DNA from 4 places in the Candidatus Enterococcus lemimoniae genome. Region 2 is predicted to be linked to each of the others. Evidence: predicted binding sites of a transcription regulator. Region 2 holds the regulator's gene; each other region holds the start of a gene.

Region 1 (4,368 bases), 390 kb from region 2:
CACTGCTTCTTCAATGACTTCCACACCATAAACGTGTTTGGCATCTTTGGCTAAGGTTAAACCAATCGTACCGATTCCACAATACGCATCTACAACGATTTCATCGCCCGTTAAAGCAGCGTATTCTTTGACTTTATTGTACATTACTTCTGTTTGTTGCGGATTTACTTGATAGAACGAACGAGATGAGATTTCAAATTTCAAATCAAAAATCGTATCGATCATTTTATCTTCACCATGTAATAGAATCGTTTCATCCCCAAAAATCACGTTGGTTTTCTTCGGATTGACGTTTTGCACGATGCTGACTACTTCTGGTAAAGCTTCTAAAATATCAGGAATAATTTTACTTGTTGGGAATAATTTTGCTGTTCTTGTAATCAACACAACCATCATCTCACCCGTGTGGTAGCCACGACGAACAACAATATGACGTAAGTTTCCTGTGTTATCTGATTCGTTATAAGGTTTGATGCTGTAACGTCTCATGATATCACGGATCTTAATCACTGCTTCATCGATTTTTGGATCTTGAATATAGAAATGTTCTAAAGGAATTAGATCATGACTGTTTTTTCTGAAGAATCCAGTTTGTAGTTTGTCCCCAATTTTTCTCACTGGGATCTGTGCTTTATTACGGTAACCCCAAGGATTGTTCATGCCTAACGTATTTAAAACAGGAACATCCGGTAATTTTGCAACACGTTGCATTACATTTTTTACTTGGTCAGTTTTAAATGTTAATTGAGCACCATACGCTAAATGCTGTAATGGGCTGATCCCAACTTTTGTAAAATTCGCATCTTTAACTGGTACACGGTCTTCACTTGATTTTAAAATCGTCACTACTTTTCCGTAGCCAAAACTTTTTCCGACTTTCAGCACTTTGATTTCAATTTTTTCACCTGGCAAAGCATTTTCTATAAAAAGCGGGTAACCATCAACTTTGGCAACACCCATTCCTTCATGTGTCAAATCAATAATATCAACTTCGATTGTTTCATTTTTGTTTACTGGAAAATTATTCATAAGTCGCTCCTTCTTTAATGCGCTTCTCCCATTCTAATGAAAAAATGCTAGAAAAGCAATAGAGAGTTTGTTTCTACAGCTAAAAGAAGTAAAAATAGGTTAGAATTTGGCTTATTGTTTTTAGTGGATTTCAGCTAACTTCTGTTCAATTAGTTGAATCACTTGATTTTTTGCTTCTTCGCTTTCAATAAAATCATACTGATCGCCATCGATTTGGATTTTCGGACTCTCATTATATTCTTCAAACCATGTTTCATAACGGCTATTTAACTCTTTATAGTAATCATATAACGCTGGATCTTGTTCTACTTGTTCATAAATCCGGCCCCGTCTTTTGATTCGTTCCAACATTTTTGGAAAAGATATTTTAATATGCACTAATAAATCTGGTCGCTTTTTTTGAGCCGCATATGGCAATTCTTGCAGCATATTCTCTAATAACGAATCATAAACTTTTACTTCTGTTTCATTTGCTCTCCCTAAATCTGCATTTAAATGAAATAATAAAGAATCTTCATAGATCGAGCGATCCAAGATATTATTTTCATGAGAAAGGGCTTGTTTAATACTATCAAAGCGTTTATTTAAGAAATAGATTTGTAGTAAAAAGGCATATTTTTTAGGATCTGCATAAAATAAAGGTAAAACTTCATTATCATCCACTGATTCATAAAAAGCCTCCGATCCTAAATGTTCTGAAATAATTTCTGTTAAACTAGATTTTCCTGCACCAATTGTGCCTGCTAAAACGATCACTGCCATCGAACTCCCTACCTAATATTGTTTATTTTTTAATTTTAACCAATGAATCATACCGTAAATAGAATTAAATGTATACATACAATACATAACAAACAAAGCATAGTCTCCACCAGCATGTGTTCCTGCTCTAAACCATAAGACTAAAGAAAAAATATTTCCTACTAACCAAAATACAAATTGTGACTGGTATCTTTTGATCATCAATAGCATGCCAGTTGCCGAAACACTGAATGTTATGGCATCTAACGTTTGCTGGGCATCATTGACAAAGCCTAAAAGAAAATAGGCAATCATACCGATTCCAAACCAAACTAACCCCGCATACAGCCACTGGATACCTTTCAATGTTTTCACGTCAGTTACATTCCCAGATCCATCTTCGCTAGCTTTTAACCAAGCATATAGACCAGTAACATCCATTATAATGTAAAAACTTTGAAGTAAAACTTCAGCATATACTCGCGTTTTAAAACCAAAATACCCTATGATCAATGCACTTATAAACCCAAAAATGTAATTGCTCGCCTTGCCTTGAGCGATTAGGTTAACACAAATAATACCAGATAATCCACCTACTAAAGTAATCCAGCTAGAAGGGTTAAACAAAAACGCAACTAATTGTACACCAATCATCGTAAGTAAAAAAAGATAGTTCTTTCGCTCCCATCCTTTAAAATCATTGATAATAAAATTTGAACTCATTCCAAACAAACCTCTCACTTGTCCTATTTATCATTTTCTGCAGAGATGACGACTTATTCAATTTACCTCTGTTTCAAACACAAGTCAATGAGAATCCTTCTCAATTATTGATTATGAGACATTTTTTATACAACATATTGTGTTTTTTAATTTTAATAATCTATATATTGTGTATTATTTGTTTTCATTTTTCAAATTGTATCTATCAAAATAAAAAATATCTAAGACAAAATTGTCTTAGATACTCTTTTTTATTTTAAATGCTTAACCAATTTTTCCATTATTATCAATGTCTTCTTCGGTCAAGCGTTCTACTTCTTTGACAAACTCTTTACTTGTTTCCAGATATTCATCTTCTTCATCTGAATCATCATCGTAATCATCTAAAACAGACCCCATGATTGCGTTAGAGGGAATAGCATCTGCATTGGCAAACATTTCGATATGCTGATGTAAATTCGTAAATTCCATCGGTGCATCACCGCCGTATTCTCCATCTAAATTGATCATCATACGACTATTTGGTTCAAGTGTTTCTGCACGTAAATGGCTAGTCTTAGTATAGATCAAACGATTATCTTCTATGTGTTTACCGCCGTTTAGCATCAGCGCTGCTAAGTGTAGAATTTCAAATACATTAGCTGTCTTCACAATAATCAAAGAGAATTTTCCATCATCAAGCTTCGCGTCAGGTGCAATCTTTTCAAAACCACCAACAGAATTAGTCAAGCCTAAGAAAAACATTGAAGCATTCCCTTCATAAACACCTTCATCATATTCCATGCGCATCTTGATTGGTTTCACTCGTGGTAACATTTCAGCACCTTTTGCTAAATAAGCTAAGTAGCCAAAAATACTTTTGAGTTCTGAAGGGACCTCATACGTCAATTCTGTTAAATGACCACCTGCCGCAATATTGATAAAATAGCTATCCTGCGCTTTCCCAATATCCATTTTAACTGTTTGATTTTTTTTGATGACTTCGGCTGCTTTAAGAATATTATCTCTAGGGATTTTCAATGCTCTTGCATAATCATTGGTTGTTCCAGCAGGAATGATCGCCATTGTTGGTCTTTTTTCTAAAGGAGCGATCCCATTTACAACTTCATTGATCGTTCCGTCACCGCCGGCTGCAACAATTAGGTCAAAGCCTAACTCTGCCACTCGGCGAGCTTCGTTTTTTGCAGAATTCTCTTCTGGAGTTGTAGCAAAAGTACTGGTTTCATATCCGCATTCTTCCACCACAGAAAGAATATCAGCTAGGTTTTTCTTCACTAACTCTTTACCTGAAGTTGGATTATAAATCACTCTTGCTTTTTTCATCATCTTTCGCTGCTTTCTAGCGTTTTGCTAATTCTTCTTGAAGTAATTTGTTAACAACACCTGGATTGGCTTGGCCTTTTGTAGCTTTCATGATTTGACCAACTAAAAAGCCAACTGCACGATCTTTTCCATTTTTGAAATCGTCGACAGATTGTTGATTATTATCTAGTACCTCATTGATGATCGGTAGTAATTGTGATGGGTCAGATAATTGAACTAACCCTTTAGCTTCAACCACTTCTTTGGCATCTCCGCCATTTTCGATCAACTCTTTGAAGACTTTTTTAGCGATTTTCGAACTAATCGTTCCATCTGCTACTAAAGTAATCATGCCAGCTAAGTTGGCAGGTGTTAATTTAGTGTCTGCCAATTCGATTTTTTCGCTGTTTAGATATGCTGAAACTTCACCCATCAACCAGTTAGACACTTGTTTCGCATCCGCACCTTCATTTAAAGCAGCTTCAAAGAAGTCAGACATTTCTTTAGTTAGTGTTAGAACCATTGCATCGTATTCTGGTAAGCCTAATTCTTTAATATAACGAGCACGACGAG
Region 2 (4,368 bases):
GATAGCAGCTGGGGTAAAACATGGTACGAAGCAAAATAAGCTGAAAAAGACTGACCTAACGAACAAGGTTGTAAAATCTTGATGTGTTTGTTTCGGTCTTTTTCTTCAAAGGAGAGGTGAGTTATGCCTGAATTACCAGAAGTTGAAACCGTCAGAAAAGGGTTGGAAAAGTTAGTTGTCGACAAAACAATCGAAGAAGTCACGATATTATGGCCGAGAATCATTGAATCACCTGAAACAGATATTTTTGCGCAACAGTTGATTGGTCAAACAATCGAAAAAATGGAACGACGTGGCAAATTTTTGATTTTCAAATTAACGAATTACGATATGATTTCTCATCTGCGGATGGAAGGAAAATATGAAATTCATAAGCCAGAAGAAGAGCGAACAAAACATACTCACGTGATTTTCACGTTTACCGATGGAACTGAACTCCGTTATCTTGATGTTCGGAAATTTGGTCGTATGGTTTTAGTGCCTAAAAATCAAGGTGAACATTATAAAGGTATCTTGGCTTTAGGTCCTGAACCAATTCCTACTCAATTCAAATTAAAGGAATTTCGAGTTGGGTTAAAAAAACATCATAAAGCCATCAAACCGTTATTATTAGATCAACGACTAGTTACTGGTTTAGGGAATATTTATGTAGATGAGGCTTTGTGGGAAGCGAGTATTCATCCAGAACAACCCGCTGATTCATTAAAACCTAAAGAGGTTGAAGGGCTGTATTATGCAATCATCGATGTCCTAGGCCGAGCGGTTGAAGCTGGCGGAACAACAATCCGTAGCTACTTAAATGCGCTAGGTGAAGCAGGAACCTTCCAAATTTCACTAAATGTTTATGGCCAAACGGAGAAACCATGTCCACGATGTGCTACACCAATCAAAAAAATCAAAGTTGCGCAACGAGGAACTCATTTTTGTCCGAAGTGTCAAACCTTAAAAGTGAGGAACTAAACGATGACTATGATATTAGGACTAACTGGTGGGATTGCTACAGGGAAAAGTACCGTTGTAAAGGTTTTTAAAGAACTGGGGTTTCCAGTTGTTGATGCTGATGTGATTGCTCGAGAGGTTGTTGAAGTGGGGAGGCCAGGGTTAGCTAAAATTGTGTCTACGTTTGGAACAGAAATGTTGCAGCCAGATCGTTCATTGGACCGTAAAAAATTAGGAGCGCTCGTTTTTTCAGACGAAGAAAAAAGACAAAAACTAAATGCATTACTCTCTCCTTTTTTAAGAGAAGCAATCTTATCGCAAATTGAAAAGAAAAAAGACCAAGCGTCATTAGTCGTTGTTGATATTCCCTTGCTTTATGAGGGCGGATATGAAAATGACATGGACCAAGTAGCGGTTGTCTATGTTCCAGAAACGATTCAACTGGATCGTCTGATGGAAAGAGATCATCTGACGGAACAAGAAGCGTGGCAACGAATAAATAGTCAATTATCGATCGAACAGAAAAAGCAAAAAGCAGATATCGTATTTGATAATCAAAAAACGATCCAAGAAACTAAGAAATTGGTGGAAAATTGGGTGTTAAACAATCATTTTTAGTTACTCTATCTGTAATGAGAACTATTTTTCAGATAAATGAAGACAAGAGAGGCAGCGAATGTTAAAGCCGATTTTGTTTTCATTTTTTTGTTAAAACTTGTTTAGATAAATTGATAAGAGAAATAACCAGCTCAGTGAGAGTCTGATTCATTTTATTTAAAAAACTGTTATTAAATAAACGTTAAACAAATGAAAAAAAATGGTTAAGAAGTAATCGTTAATGTCTGGTTTCTTAAGCATTTCATGTTATAATATAGGAAGTAAACTTAAAATTAACTGTTAAAATAGATATTATTAGATAAAATGAGGTGAATGCTATGCGTTGTCCAAGATGTCATCATAATAATTCTCGTGTAATTGATAGTCGTCAAGCTGACGATGGTCGTGCAATCCGTCGTCGTAGAGAGTGTGAAAATTGTAATTACCGTTTTACAACATTTGAACGGATTGAAGCGGCACCATTATTAGTCATTAAGAAAAACGGTGACCGAGAAGAATTTAATAGAGAGAAGATTTTACGCGGGTTGATTCGCTCAGCAGAAAAACGTCCAGTTGCCATGGAACAAATGGAACAAATCGTTGACAATGTTGAAAATCGTGTTCGTAGCTTAGGCGAGAATGAAGTTTCAACGACACTAGTCGGAGAATATGTAATGGAAGATTTAGTCAATCTAGATGAAATTGCCTATATTCGTTTTGCCAGCGTGTACCGTCAATTTAAAGATATGAGTGTATTCTTAAAAGAATTGCAAGGAATCGTTGATAAAGCAAAGTCTTCAAACGCTGATACAACCAATGAATAAGGAGGTCTTTCCTTGAAAGAGAAGTGGAAAGAAGTCCAGCCAAAAAGCATATTTCAAGCAACTATTGCTTATCCTTTGTCTGACCAAGAACAAACTGTTTTAACACTTTTATATCAACCGCTAATAGGGGCGAAAGCGTTTAGTTTATATTTGACTCTGTTATCAGAAGTTACAGAAACAGGTGTTAGTGAATCACTTTTTCATGCAGAGCTGATTACGATGTTGGACATGAGTATCAAAGAAATTCAAACTGCCAGAAAAAAATTAGAAGGTATTGGCTTATTAGGTACCTTTGTTAAAGAAGATAATGAACTAGGGACTTACTTTTTATATCGTTTAAATCATCCTGAAACGGCTGAACGTTTCTTTAAAGACGAAGTGTTGTCACTGACTCTTTTAAACAGTGTTGGACAAAGAAAGATGGATAAATTATTTGAACGATTCAAACCAAAATTTATTAGTTTGACGGGTTTTGAAGATATTTCAGCTAGTTTTAAAGATATCTATCTGTTCAAAGAGGAGCAAATCATTGCACAAAGTGGTCAGCTAGGTAAGATGGAGCAAGCGTTCACTGATCCAAGACCTGTGAAAAAACCAAGTGCAGTCAATGAAACCTTTGATTGGGTCTATTTTGTTCAAGGAATTGAAAATTTAGGAATCAAACTTCCTGATAATAGTGCTGGTTTTAAGGAAGAGGTATTTATCTTCCACAATTTATTTGGAATCACAGAATTAGATATGATCGAGTTTTGTTCTAAATCATTTGATTATTATACGAGTAAGATCGACGTCAAAGACTTTGAACGAGCGGTGTATCGTACTTATGATCCGGATAAAAAACAAAAGACCAGCCAATTCCAAACCAATGATTCAGTGGAACTATCTGCCGACGATCAGCAAACATATCGTTACAACTCATTAAAAATGAATGGTTTTTCAACACAAGATATTCAAATGATCATGGATAGTGAGAAGAATTTTCCGCTGAATTATTTAGAAGCCTTAAAAAACGAACGAGGTGGTTACACTACGCCACAAGAGCGTTCTTTAGTTAAATACTTAGTGAGTAAATCCGGACTGCCAAACAGTGTGATCAATGTCTTGATCAATTATGTTTATAATATTCAAAAACAACCAACACTAAAAGCGGACTATGTTAATCGAATCGCCAATGAATGGGCACAAAGTGGTATTTTTTCCCCTGAAAAGGCGATTGATCATGTGCGTGAGTTAGCCAAAAAAGGCAAAGAACAAAAACAAACGAGACAGCGCTACGGACAAAACAACCGTCCAATTCGTCAGGAAACACTACCAGATTGGGTAGAAAATCCGGTTGAAGAGCAAAAGCTATCGAAGGAAGAACAAGCACGATTAGATAAAGAAATTCAAGATTTTCTGAGTAAAGGAGGCGGCAACTAATGGAAGACGTAGGAAAAGAAATGTCAAAAATCATTCAAAACAGAGATATGAACGAACGCTATAATGAACTGGTCGATGTTGTATTAAAAGATACGGATGTCCAAGAATTTATTCAAGAACATCGTGAGCGATTGACGGATGATGACATCCGTAAAAGCTATTCGAAACTGTATGAGTTTGTACAAGAAAAACGTAAATATCAATTGAATGATCCATCAATGATCGCTCCTGGCTATGAGCCGAAATTAACCTTGAATTTTCACTATATCGATGTTACTTATGTACCAACTGAAGCGTTGATTGCCAAGCAAAAAGAAGATGAGATTCGTAAAAGAGTTCGCGCGATGGATATGCCTAAAGATGTACGAGAAGCTAGTTTAAGCCGTTTTGATACAGCCTCTCAAGGTCGAGCGCAGGCGATGGCTGAAACAATGAAATTTTTGAACGAATATACTTCTGAACCAAAAGAATTTCACAAAGGACTATATCTTCAAGGAACATTCGGCGTAGGAAAATCATTTCTATTAGGTGCCATTGCAAATAGTTTAGCGGAACGAGGATTTGTGACGACTATTGTGCATTTCCCAAC
Region 3 (4,368 bases), 660 kb from region 2:
AGAACGCATAAACAAGGTTAAACTCATTCCTTGATCCACATGTTGTTGAGCTGTTGCATAAACATCGATAACTTTACGCATGTCCATGTCATAAGCAGATGTATAGTATGGAATCGTATCATTAGCTAGATAAGGAGCAGGATAGTAAATTTTACCGATTTTCTTTTCTTGACGTTCTTCGATCATACGAGTAATCGGATGGATACTAGCACTTGTATCATTGATGTAAGAGATAGAGCCATTAGGAGCTACAGCTAAACGGTTTTGATGATATAAACCATCTGTTTTCACTGCATCACGTAATTTTGCCCAATCATCAGAACTTGGGATAAAGATATCTTTAAAGATTTCTTTGACTTTATCTGATTGAGGAGTGAAATCTCCTTCGATATATTTATCAAAGTATGAACCATTCGCATAATCAGATTTATCGAAATTATAGAAGGTCTCATTGTATTGTTTAGCGATATTATTACTTTCAACTAATGTCCAGTAATTTAATAGAGTAAAGTATACATTAGTAAAATCTAGTGAGTCTTTTGAACCATACTCCATATGATTTTTGGCAAAGAACGTATGCAGACCCATTGCACCAAGTCCAATTGTGTGACTTAATTTGTTTCCGTTTTGAATAGAAGGCACGACATCGATATCAGAAGCATCTGTTACAAATGTTAAGGCACGAGTCATTGCACGAACCGATTTACCAAAGTCTGGGCTGTCCATCAAGTTAACGATATTAGTTGAACCTAAATTACAGCTGATATCTGTACCAAGTGTTTCATATTCTTGTTTACCATTTAAAACAGATGGTGTTTGAACTTGTAAGATCTCTGAACATAGATTACTCATGATGATTTTACCATAAGCTGGATTGCTTCTGTTGGCTGTATCAATGTTGATGATATATGGATAACCAGATTCTTGTTGTAATTTAGAAATTTCATTTTCTAGATCACGGGCTTTGATTTTACGTTTACGAATCTTAGGATTAGCTACTAGATTATCGTATTCTTTTGTAATATCAACATAAGAGAACGGTACACCGCATTCACGTTCAACACTATATGGGCTAAATAAATACATATCATCATTGTTACGAGCTAATTCATAAAATTTATCAGGAACCACAACACCTAAAGAAAGAGTCTTCACACGAACTTTTTCATCCGCGTTTTCTTTTTTCGTTGAAAGGAACATTTCGATATCTGGATGGAAAACGTTTAGGTAAGCAACTCCAGCACCTTGACGTTGACCTAATTGATTAGAATAGCTAAAGCTATCTTCGAACAATTTCATAACAGGAACCACGCCACTGGCAGCACCTTCGTATCCTTTGATTGGAGCGCCTGCTTCACGCAAGTTCGCTAGTGTGATTCCCACACCGCCACCAATACGTGATAATTGTAAGGCTGAGTTGATTGAACGACCAATGCTGTTCATATCATCGGTTACTTGGATCAGGAAACAAGAAACAAGCTCACCACGACGTTTGCGTCCAGCATTCAAAAAAGAAGGGGTTGCAGGTTGGTAGCGTTGATGGATCATTTCATCAGCTAAAATCAACGCTAGTTCTTCATTGCCATCAGCAAAGTACAAAGCATTGAAGGCCACACGATCTTCATAGCTTTCTAAGTATTCAGTTCCTTCGTTGTTTTTAAGCGCGTATTGTGAATAAAACTTGTAAGCTGCCATAAATGATTTAAATTCAAATCGTTGTTCATCAAGAAATGTATATAGTTGTTCAATAAAAGCCATAGAATATTTGGCGATAAATGCAGTTTCTAAATAATCATTTTCAATTAAATAATTGATTTTTTCTTCTATAGTATTGAAAGTTCTTGTATTAGGAAGAACATTCTCATTGAAAAATGCTTCTAGTGCTTCTTTGTCCTTATGTAAAGGGATTTGTCCATCAATAGGACGGTTGATCTCATTATTCAGCTTAAAATAGCTGACATCTTTAATTTCTTTTAGACTCAAGTTCACTCACTACTTTCTTAAAGGATTCTACATCTTCGTTCGTGCCGCTAAATTCAAAAGCAAAAACCATAGGAACTTTATACTCGCGGGCTATGTCTTTGGCAGTATACACAAATAATTCTGCAAAATTAAGATTGCCGCTGCCGGCCACGCCTCTTAACTGTTTCTGATTACTTTTGTAATCAAGAAAATCGTTCACTACTTCAGTGATTTCTTGGTCATAAGTAGGAACGACGAGGACAAAAGGCTCATTTATCTCAAAAAAAGGATCCGCAGGCTCAATCTCATAAGCTGCTAAATCCAATTTTTTAATGAAGCGTCTGGTTTGTCCGGTGACAGTAAAATAAACGATTTTCATTTTAGCTAGCCAATTGTTTTAATTGATCAGGACGGAATCCTACAACTGTTGTAGCATCAGAAGTGATAACCGGAACACTTTGGAATCCTTGTTCTTTTAACCAATCGATTGCGTCTGGTTGGATATCGATATTTACTTCTTCAAATGCTATATTATTCTCGCTCAAAAAGCGTTTTGCCATTTTACATTGGATACAATTATTTTTAGAAAAGATTTTTACGTTCATTTTTAATTCCCCCTCAATTAGTTTACTTCACTAGTATAAATCTCTCAGGGAAAAAGTCAACACTTAGGCACTACATATTGTGGTTATTTTTGGATGGAATACCATGTTTTGTGTTTTTGAAAGAAATATGAAAGCACGTATTCTCTAGATTTGAGCGGCTATTCTTGCTATTTTAGCGTTAAAAAAAGAAATTTATTAAAATTTTCATCGGAAATTCTAATTGGCGAAACACAAGATATAGTGGTCGATTGATCTAAGATACACTAATCAAATTTAGTTACTTAAGCGCAGAAAATATTATCTTACTATAGGTAGAAAGAAGATTGATTTAAGTCTCACAAACAGGTATACTTAATGAGAACGATTATCAATATCATTGATGATTAAAATGAAACTTTTTCACAAATGGTTAGCGTGGTTGTTTTTATATTGAAAAGTACAAAGTGAAACGTCGTTATCATATAGTGGTATTTAGAATGGGGAGGGTAATCCAATGTTGACATTGGCACAAGCAAAGTTAAACAAGGTTTATACAATTGAAGAGATTCAGGCAGAAGGTTTTGCGAAGAAGCATTTGAATAATCTTGGTCTTGTGCCAGGTGGAAAAGTCGTGTTGGTAAATTATTCGAGTGAGAATGGAATTGTTTTGTTACACAATAGCCGAATTGCGATCAACCTATCTGTATTGAAACAGATTATTATAGTAGAAAAAAGTATTGATGAAGAAAATTGGGTGTCTCTCGACCAATTAACAATTGGGGAGAAAGCTCGTGTAATTGGTATTCATGGGCAAGGAGCGGTTAAAAGACGGTTGATGGATATGGGACTGACAAAAGGTGTAGATTTACTTGTTAGAAAAATGGCGCCATTAGGAGATCCAATCGAAATCAATTTACGTGGTTATGAATTGACATTAAGAAAAAATGAAGCAGAACTAGTCTTGGTACAGAAAGAGGGAGTATAGGATGAAAGAGCAACATATTGCGCTGACAGGAAATCCGAATAGTGGAAAAACAACAGCATTCAATGCACTGACAGGTGCCAATCAATATGTAGGAAATTGGCCAGGTGTTACTGTTGAACGAAAAGAAGGTAAACTGAAAAAAAACAAACAAGTAACGATCCAAGATTTACCTGGTATTTATTCCCTTTCTCCTTACACTCCAGAAGAAGTCGTTGCCAGAGACTATTTACTGGGCGGTGGACCAGATGTTATTGTCAATATTGTTGATGCGACAAACTTAGAACGAAACTTATATTTAACAACACAATTGATGGAAACAGGTATTCCAGTTGTGGTTGGATTGAATATGATGGATATTCTGGATAAAACAGGTAGGAAAATCAATATTGAAAAACTTTCTTATGGTTTAGGTGTGGATGTATCTGGTGTTAGTGCTTTAAAAAATCGAGGACTGGATGAATTAGTAAAAAAAGCAGTAAAAGCTGCTGAAATTTTTCCTCCAGAGTTGAACTATCCAACGTATGATAATCGTTTAGAAGCAGCATTAAATGAAATCATGGATGTTTTAGGAAATAATGTGCTGGCAAAACAAGCACGTTGGTATAGTATTAAATTGTTTGAAAGAGATGCTAGGGTTCATGAAGAACTTGAGTTAAGTGAACACCAACAAAAGGAAATAGAAGAAATCATCAAGATCACTGAACAAATCTTTGGTGATGATAGTGAAGCGATCGTGATCAATGAACGTTATGAGTTTATCACGCGTTTGACTGCTCTATGTGCAATTGAAAAAAATGAAATTACATTTAGTACAAGTGATAAAATCGACCGAATCGT
Region 4 (4,368 bases), 520 kb from region 2:
TTAAAAAATAATACGCTAGATAGATCAAGATCAATAGTCCACATGACAGATAAGCCAACCAATAGCCTGAACTGGAAATAAATTTACTAAATACGTAAATCGCAAATGTTGCATGCAATACTCCAATAATCATTGGTGGAAAGAAGATAATACTGTTTTGCTGGTAAACAAGTTTTGTGATTTCTTTTTTAGGAATCCCAATATTCTTTAATAAATCATAATTTTCTTTCTCTTTTTCAGCTTCTGAAAATTGCTGTAACATCAAGATGCTCCCCGTAATGATCAACGCCAACACACCTAAAAACATCGCTACGTAGATGAATAATCCCATTGCTCTTCTGTTATACCTCAATTCTGAAAAGCGATTTGTGTAATTTAACTGCCAATATTCCTGTTCATCATCCTCAGAATACTCTTTAGATTGCTCATTTTCTGCCTTCTGACTTGTTTTAGCTGTATAACCTAGCAACTGATTATCGACCCATTGATATTTATAGTATACAGGAGCGATCCACTTAGGTTTTACCTTCTCAGATATCTTATTGACCAACTCTTCTTCATCATTCGTATGAACATTAAAAGCATTTAATGTATAGGAGATTCCTGAATTTATCTCCTTGAACTGCTCATCCGATACAACCACTGTGGGGAAACTATACCTCAATAAATCCTGTCCCAAAAAATCCGCGCGTACATCTGAAACATGAAGCTTGATTCCATCTGACAATGTAAAATCAGAACCATAGCGGATAAATCCGCCTAAAATATTTTGAATACTATCCAAAATGACGATGTCTTGCTTATTATGTAGCTCAATTTTTTTTAAATATGGATTTATTTTTTGAAATTCTCGATAGTTTGAAAGTGCTAAGATGTTTATTGGGCTTATGTTATTTTCCTCAGTGTCCTGTCCAATTTTAAGATGAAATCGACTACCCGTCAACTTATAATTCAATTTGACGAGAGAATCTATTTTTGTATCCGTTTTATTTTCGATTACTTGCGCTACTTTCTCAAAATCATCTTGTGCAACAATAAAATCTGTTGGTGCTGTAATATTTACAGAGTTCATCCCAATTGTATAAAAAGAGGCCGCACCACCGATCATCCCTAAGGCAATTGCAATAAAAATTGTCACAAACGATAACGTATTGCCGCTTCTTCTAACATGTTTCTTGGTATTACCTAAGGCTAACATGTTTAAATTTCGATAATAGTTGAACTTATCTTTTCCAAATAGATAGACAACTAAGTTCATTGTATAGTTAAAAAATAAATACGTTCCTACCATACAAATCAACATAATCGCTACTGGTGCAATCAAGAACCCTGCAAAACCAAACACTAATTTCATCAAAAAGGTTGCAAAACGGATCACATTATACGATAAAATATAGCCTGTCAGGATAAACACGATCCCTAAAACACCTAAGCCAATCTCAAGAACAGACAAGTTATTTGAATTGGCCGCTCTTTTCTTTGTTTTACTAAGTAAATCTGAGACTTGATAACGATAAATCAGCCAACTACTTCGAAATGATACTGCCAATAACATAAAAACAAAAACAATCCCTGTTTGTATCATGGATGGAATTGACGCATAGAACAGACTTTCTACTTGCAAAAACATGGCTTTGGCCAAAATCATTGAAAATAATTTAGAAAAAATAACGCCAAGAATCAGACCAGTAACTAATGATATAGCACCCAAAATCAACGTTTCAATAAAAAACAGAAAAGATATTTGTTCTTTGCGCATGCCAATTAAGTGATACAGACCGATTTCTTTTCCTCTTTTTAAAAGAAAAAAGTGGTTCGCAGCAAACATGAATCCTAAAATCATGACTACGACTAAAATACCACCTAAATTCATCGCACTATCGATATGAATCTCTTGTCCAACTCTATTCGTTAGATTTCTATTATAGGTAATCGCATTAAAGCAATAATAGACAACAACAGCAAATGTCATACTAACAAAATAAACAAGGTAATTAAGAAATTGTCCTTTAAAATTTTTCCAAGACAAATTAAAAATCATTCGCTCGGCCACCTCCGCCAATCGTTGCCTGCATATCGATCACCCGATTGAAAAACTCTTTTCTAGAACCTTGACGAACTACCTCTGAAAAAAAGACACCATCTTTAATAAACAAAATCCGATTACAGTAACTTGCAGTATAAGGATCATGGGTAACCATCATGATCGTAGCATCGTCTTGTATATTCATATTCGTCATATATTGAAGTAGTTCTGCAGCTGATTTAGAATCCAAAGAGCCTGTTGGTTCATCTGCAAAAATAATTTTAGGTTTAGTGATCAGTGCGCGTGCTGCTGCTACTCGCTGTTTTTGTCCAACTGAGATTGCATTAGGAAAACTACTTAACAATTGGTCGATCCCTAAAATATCAGCAACATGAGCCAACCGTTGCTCCATTTCTGATAGAGGCATACGATCAACAGCCAATGGCAATAAAATATTATCTTTTACATTTAATGTATCCATTAAATTGAAATTTTGGAAAATAAACCCTAGTTTCTTACGTCGAAAATCGCTGATTTTACCATCGCGCATCTTCAATATATCTTGACCATCTATTCGAACCATTCCAGTCGTAGGCAATGCAATCGTGGAAATCGTATTGAGTAATGTCGACTTACCAGCACCACTAGGTCCCATGATCCCGACAAACTCTCCTTGTTCTACAGAAAAAGATATATTATTCAAAACTTGAACCTTATTGCTTCGGTACCCATATGATTTACTTAAATGATTTACTTCTAAAATTTTTGTCATAGATTTCGCTCCAGTTTATTCGTTATCCTTATTCTACCAATATTTTATCCAACTGAACATCGTTTCCTCTTACAATTAAGTAATAATAAAAAAAGATCCATCAATCATTTATTTTTCCAAGCCAAAACGTTGTGACAATTTCCACAAACCTTTTAGGGAGTTGTTTTCACAGTTTTTTTCATCCCCCACAAACACTATATGTAGTTATTAAAAGGCATTAAAAATTAAATTTCACACTATATATAGTTGAAAGATTCTATTGATTGTTTTATCATAAGGAAGAAATAAATCTATGAGGAGATGTGCAGTAATGATGGATATTAAGCAAGCTAATAATGAAGTGAGTTCTACTGGTTCAGCCTTACACACGATTAAAATCGTTAAAAGAGATGGTCGGCTAGTAGATTTTGATGATCGAAAAATTTATGATGCTTTGATCAAGGCTGAACAAAAAATTCGTGGTTCTTTAGACCCGCTTGCACATGAACGCATTCAAGAAATCGTTGAAAGAATCGATCAAGAAATTTCAGATCGTTTTGCAGAAGATGTCAAAATTTATGAAATCCAAAATATCGTTGAACATATTTTACTAGCAAGAAATGAATATGAATTGGCAGAAGAATATATCAACTACCGCACTCGTCGAGATTTTGAACGGAGTAAAGCTACAGATATCAATTTCACAATCAGTAAATTAATCAACAAAGACCAATCAGTCGTTAACGAGAATGCCAATAAAGATAGTGATGTTTTCAACACGCAACGCGATTTAACGGCTGGGATCGTCGGTAAGTCGATTGGACTTAAAATGTTGCCTCCTCATGTTGCCAATGCACATCAAAAAGGTGATATCCACTATCACGACTTAGACTACCATCCATATACACCGATGACCAACTGTTGTTTGATTGACTTCAAAGGGATGTTGAACGATGGATTCAAAATCGGTAATGCTGAAGTTGAGTCACCTAAATCGATCCAAACAGCAACTGCTCAAATCTCACAAATTATAGCCAATGTCGCCTCTAGTCAATATGGTGGTTGTTCTGCTGATCGTGTGGATGAACTATTAGCACCGTTTGCTGAATTAAATTATCAAAAACATTTAGTAGATGCTAAAGAATGGATCGATGGTGCTGATCGTCAAGATGCTTATGCTAAGAGTAAAACCCAAAAAGACATTTATGATGCCATGCAAAGCTTAGAGTATGAGATCAATACCTTATTCACTTCAAACGGACAGACTCCATTCACTTCTTTGGGATTTGGATTAGGTCTAAATTGGTTTGAACGCGAGATTCAAAAAGCGATTTTACAAATCCGTATCAAAGGTTTAGGTAGTGAACATAGAACAGCAATTTTTCCTAAATTGATTTTCACTTTAAAACGTGGTGTTAATTTAAACGAATCAGACCCAAACTATGATGTGAAACAACTTGCATTAGAATGTGCTACAAAAAGAATGTATCCTGATATTTTAAATTATGATAAATTAATCGATTTGACAGGTAGTTTCAAAGTCCCGATGGGTTGTCGTTCTTTCTTGCAAGGATGGAAAGATGAAAATGGC

What was found. Region 2 encodes NrdR, which represses ribonucleotide reductase genes. Its sites were predicted from a motif close to ACACNATATATNGTGT; they were not measured.
Region 1: pnuC (nicotinamide riboside transporter PnuC) is a predicted target of NrdR. The motif match lies at 2,621-2,636, and genes of this name have one in related genera.
Region 3: nrdH (glutaredoxin-like protein NrdH) is a predicted target of NrdR. The motif match lies at 2,796-2,811, and genes of this name have one in related genera.
Region 4: nrdD (anaerobic ribonucleoside-triphosphate reductase) is a predicted target of NrdR. The motif match lies at 3,032-3,047, and genes of this name have one in related genera.

Annotation. Positions count from the first base shown of each region.
Region 1 is NZ_CP147248.1:1,258,435-1,262,802, forward strand. It holds gene rlmD (23S rRNA (uracil(1939)-C(5))-methyltransferase RlmD) at 1-1,029, opposite strand, end outside; gene A5866_RS06070 (deoxynucleoside kinase) at 1,150-1,791, opposite strand; gene pnuC (nicotinamide riboside transporter PnuC) at 1,804-2,493, opposite strand; gene A5866_RS06080 (diacylglycerol kinase) at 2,758-3,816, opposite strand; gene gatB (Asp-tRNA(Asn)/Glu-tRNA(Gln) amidotransferase subunit GatB) at 3,833-4,368, opposite strand, start outside.
Region 2 is NZ_CP147248.1:866,072-870,439, reverse strand. It holds gene polA (DNA polymerase I) at 1-39, shown strand, start outside; gene mutM (DNA-formamidopyrimidine glycosylase) at 124-960, shown strand; gene coaE (dephospho-CoA kinase) at 964-1,557, shown strand; gene nrdR (transcriptional regulator NrdR) at 1,875-2,360, shown strand; gene A5866_RS04230 (replication initiation and membrane attachment family protein) at 2,373-3,779, shown strand; gene dnaI (primosomal protein DnaI) at 3,779-4,368, shown strand, end outside.
Region 3 is NZ_CP147248.1:1,523,844-1,528,211, reverse strand. It holds gene nrdE (class 1b ribonucleoside-diphosphate reductase subunit alpha) at 1-1,983, opposite strand, end outside; gene nrdI (class Ib ribonucleoside-diphosphate reductase assembly flavoprotein NrdI) at 1,964-2,341, opposite strand; gene nrdH (glutaredoxin-like protein NrdH) at 2,343-2,567, opposite strand; gene A5866_RS07370 (FeoA family protein) at 3,061-3,531, shown strand; gene feoB (ferrous iron transport protein B) at 3,533-4,368, shown strand, end outside.
Region 4 is NZ_CP147248.1:1,389,016-1,393,383, forward strand. It holds gene A5866_RS06660 (ABC transporter permease) at 1-2,041, opposite strand, end outside; gene A5866_RS06665 (ABC transporter ATP-binding protein) at 2,031-2,798, opposite strand; gene nrdD (anaerobic ribonucleoside-triphosphate reductase) at 3,109-4,368, shown strand, end outside.